2 regions of the Micromonospora sp. NPDC050200 genome follow, and region 2 is predicted to be linked to the other one. Evidence: riboswitches for the same ligand, from Rfam matches in the RefSeq annotation. Region 2 holds a riboswitch; the other holds the start of a gene.
What was found. Region 2 has a riboswitch for cyclic di-AMP ahead of AB0I41_RS24970 (transglycosylase family protein). Riboswitches for the same ligand answer to the same signal wherever they lie in the genome.
Positions count from the first base shown of each region.

Region 1: another riboswitch for cyclic di-AMP. It lies ahead of AB0I41_RS23330 (NlpC/P60 family protein); the one in region 2 lies ahead of AB0I41_RS24970 (transglycosylase family protein).

Region 1 covers NZ_JBFALG010000038.1:35,555-37,747, forward strand. Annotated here, with positions in the region: gene dcd (dCTP deaminase) at 1-227, shown strand, start outside; gene AB0I41_RS23330 (NlpC/P60 family protein) at 271-1,311, opposite strand; cyclic di-AMP (ydaO/yuaA leader) riboswitch at 1,324-1,460, opposite strand; gene AB0I41_RS23335 (NlpC/P60 family protein) at 1,612-2,193, opposite strand, start outside.
Region 2 covers NZ_JBFALG010000044.1:29,925-32,117, forward strand. Annotated here, with positions in the region: gene AB0I41_RS24970 (transglycosylase family protein) at 223-900, opposite strand; cyclic di-AMP (ydaO/yuaA leader) riboswitch at 900-1,074, opposite strand; gene AB0I41_RS24975 (peptidoglycan-binding protein) at 1,769-2,193, shown strand, end outside.

The DNA of each region.
Region 1 (2,193 bases), on a different contig from region 2:
TCGACCCGGGCTTCTCCGGGCACGTGACGCTGGAACTGTCGAACGTGGCGAACCTGCCGATCACGCTCTGGCCCGGCATGAAGATCGGCCAGCTCTGCATCTTCCGGCTCTCGTCCCCGGCCGAGCACCCGTACGGCTCCGCCGTCTACGGGTCGCGCTACCAGGGCCAGCGCGGGCCGACCCCGAGCCGCTCCTGGCAGCACTGGCGCACCTGGCCCACCCGCTGACCGCCGCGCCGGGCCCCCGGAACCCGAGGAGCCCGGCGCGCGCTCAGCCCGGCCGGCCGTAGCTGTGGACCGGCCCGTCGTCGACGCGCTTCATCTTGATCGGCACCCCGGCCTGGGAGGCGTGGACCACCCAGCCGCCGCCGACGTACATGCCGACGTGGTGCAGGTCGGCGTAGTAGAAGACCAGGTCGCCGGGGCGCAGGTCGGCCCGGCTGACCCGGGCGGTCACCTGGCGCTGCTGGCGGGCGTTGTGCGGGAGCGAGACACCGGCCTTGGCCCACGCCGCGAGCATCAGGCCGGAGCAGTCGTACGAGCTCGGGCCCTCGGCGCCCCAGACGTAGGGCTTGCCGATCTGGGCGCAGGCGAACTTGACCGCCGTTCCGGCGGGGCCGCCGGGGTAGCCGGCCGGGCACGGGGCCGGGCGCAGCGCGCCGCCGCCACCGTTGCCGTACACCTTGAGCCGCAGCTTCTGCAGCCGGTCGATCTCGGCGTTGATCTGCTTCTTCTTCGCGGCCAGCTGGGCCTCGGTGCGGGCGAGCTGGGCCACCATCTCGTCCAGCGGCGCCTTCTTCGCGGCGAGCTGGTCGCGCAGGTCCTTGACGGCCCGCACGTCGCGCTGCTGCCGCTCGGCGAACCGGTCGAGCAGTTCGAGCTGGTCGACCAGCTCGCTGGGGGAGCTGCTGCCGAGCAGGGCGTTGACGGCGGAGAGGTTCTCCCCCTTGTACGCCTCGGCGGCGAGGCCGCTGACCTGGTTCATCGCGAGGTCGACCTGGAGTTGCAGCGGTCCGATCCGCTTGGCCAGCGCGTCGGCCTGCCGGCGCTTGGCGGCCAGATCCTGCCGGGTGGCGTTGTGCTGCTCGATGATCGGTTCGAGGGTGTTCCAGTCCTGGTCGATCTGCCGCTCGATCTCGGCGACCGAGGGTTCGGCATGGGCCGCCGTGGCGCCACCGGTCAGGACGACGGCGGCACCGGCGAGGGCGGCGAGGGTGGTGGTAAAGCGGGACCAGCGTGGGCGCGGCGCAGCCGTCGGCCGGGTGACCTGGGTCGACCGGTACGACGGTGGCCGCGGGGCATGGTGTGCCACCGGGCTCCGTACTCCTTCTTCCGCGACCGCCTACCGGGTTAGCTGACGGGTTCGGGCGGGAAGGGAGCGCCCTACCGCAGTGGCTGCGGATTCACCCCGGCGTACCTGGGTCCCCGGTTCACCCGGAGGCGACTCGGCGGTGCCGGCCGCTGCCGCCCGGGTTGGACGGACCGTCGGCGGCCGACGAAGGACCAGAGTAGAGAGGACCGTTATCGATCCGCAACCCGCCATGCCGGGACAGGTCCGGATACGCGGAACCCCCGGTCGGGGTGACCGGGGGTTCGCGGTGGGTCGGACGGGTCAGTTCGGTCGTCGGAACCCGGCGACCGGCATGTAGTCGATGCTGGCGACCTGGACCGGCTTGCCGGTCCGGGGCGCGTGGACCATCAGACCGTTGCCGAGGTAGAGACCGACGTGGTGCAGGTCGCTGAAGAAGAACACCAGGTCCCCCGGGCGCGCCTCGGAGCGCGGGATGGACTTGCCCTCGTTCCACTGGGCGCCGGTGTGGTGGGTCAGGTAGATCCCGGCGGCCTTGTAGGCGTACTGGGTGAGGCCGGAGCAGTCGAACGAGTCCGGCCCGTCAGCGCCCCAGACGTACGGCTCACCCACCTGCTGGCAGGCCACCCGGATGGCGGTCTGCGCGGCGGAACTCACCACGCCCTTGATGGTGGGACAACCGGCCACCTTGACCACGGTCTTCGGCATCGCCGCCTGGAGCCGCTTGATCTCGGCGTTGATCTGCGACTTCTTGGCGGCCAGCTCCTTCTCCTGCTTGACCTCCGCGGCGATCAGCGTGTCGAGCTTCTGCTTCTCGGCGTCGTACTTCTGCCGGGCGTCGATGACGACCTGGAGCTCCTTGCGCTCCTGCGCGGCGAGGCGGTC
Region 2 (2,193 bases):
GCACACCAGGGTCAACCCTATCCGCCGGACACGTCCGTCTCGGCGGTTGGCCGTGCTCGCGACCACTGGGAGGCGCTGCGGGCCCGGGCAGAGACACGACCGCCCGCACGTCCGCGAGAGCGGACCGACGTGCGGAACCACGGAGCGGTCGTCGACGCCCGACCGGTACGAGCCGGCCGGGCGTCGACGGTGGAGTCTGCCCTCGTTCAGGGCGGTGACGCCTCAGAGGCTGAGCTGCTGACCCGGGAAGATCAGCCCCGGGTCGGCGCCGACCACGCGCTTGTTGCGCTCGTACAGCGCGTGCCAGCCACCGGCCAGGTCCCGGACGTCGGCGATCTTCGACAGGGTGTCGCCCGGCCGCACCACGTACCCGTCGCCGGTGGCCGCGGGCGCGCTGCGCCGCTGGCTGCGGGTGCTGTGCTGCTCGCCGCGCGAGGACCGCTGCGTGGAGGTGGCCTTCGACGAACTGCGCGACCCGGAGCGCCGCTCCGACTTCTGCGACTTCTCCGATGTGGTGGCGTAGCTCTTGGTGGAGCCGCCCTTCTTGCCGCAGGTCGGCCAGGCGCCGATGCCCTGACCGTCGAGCACCTTCTCGGCGATCGCGATCTGCTCGCCGCGGCTGGCCAGGTCGGCGCGGGCGGCGTACTTCTTGCCGCCGTAGCCGGACCAGGTGCGCTGCGAGAACTGCAGGCCGCCGTAGTAGCCGTTGCCGGTGTTGATGTGCCAGTTGCCGCCGGACTCGCACTGGGCGATCGCGTCCCAGTTGACGCTGGCGGCGCTCGCCGGCGACGCCGGCGCCAGTACGGCGGCGATCCCGGTTACCGCGCCGACGGCGAGCGTGCCGACGGCGATGCGGCGCGAGCTGACCCGTCGGTGACGGGCGGTGTATTCAGTTGCCATGGTGGATTCCTCCACGCCGACGAGGTGAGCTGTCGGGTTCGGGCCGAGGAGCCCGGCCGCCGTGGGCGGCTTCACCCCGAGGTGACGGTGCACCGAGGAACGTGTGGGTCCCCCGCTCCATGCCCGGGTGACAAGGTCCACCAGCCGGCGGCATGGATTAGGCGTTACCGGCCGTGGTGTCCGCGATCGCGAACAGGAACGACGTTAGGAACTGTTTCGGGCGATTGCCTCCTTCTTGTGAAGTTCTTCACCCGGCTGAGCGACGACATCATCCTTGGAGTTGCGGGCCGCCCGGCGGTGCTCTACAAGGGCCCGCCGGAAACCCGTCACGACTGGGCCGAAAGCCCTGCGGCGAGCGGCGGATCAGGTGCTGGCGCGTCGCCGTCTCCGCTGGTCGGGCGGCCCCGATCGGCGGCGCGCGCTGTCGGACGGCCAGCGTTGCCGCTGATTGGGGCCGCGACGGCCGGCCATCCGCGAGGGGGAGGGCCTTCATGGACACCGTCAGCATCGACCCCGACTATTTCGTCGCCACCGTGGACGAGGACGACGACCCGGAAGCCTGGTCGGTGACAAGGTCGACGTCGACCTGGCCGCCGTGCTCGAAGAGGAGGAGTGAGATGGGCGTACACCTGGCACCCGTGTTGCGGGTGCTGCGGGAGGAGATCGACACCCGCTGGCCGCACCGCGACCACAGATCAGATGGCTGGTTTGGCAACGCCGATCATCAAACCCGCCGCAGCGCCACGACCCGGACAATGATGATCAATCGGTCAACGCGGTCGACGTCGACGTCGACGGCATCGACCCGCTGCTGGTCATCCGGCAGGCCGTCACCCATCCGTCCACCCAGTACGTCATCTACAACCGGATGATCTGGAGCCGTACCCGCAGCTTCCGGCCCGCCCGCCACACCGGGCCGAACCCGCACGACAAGCACCTGCACGTCAGCGTCAGCCACCAGCGGAGCCTGGAGGACAGCCGCCGGCCGTGGGGCATCGCCACCGCCAAGGTGGCGCGGCTCGGCGACCGGGTGCTGCGCGACGGCTGCCGGGGCGGCGACGTCCGGGAACTCCAGACCACCGCCGACCGCCTCGGGGCCCGGCTGACGACCGACGGGGTGTTCGGGCGGGCCACGGCCGCCTGGGTGCGGTCCTTCCAGACCGCCCGGAAGCTCACCGCGGACGGGGTGGTGGGTCCGAAAACCGTGGCGGCCCTGCGCGCGGCCGTCAAGCCGGCCCCGGCCACGCCCACCGGCCGGCCGGCCACGTGGGCGTCCGGCGGTCGCCCGGGCTC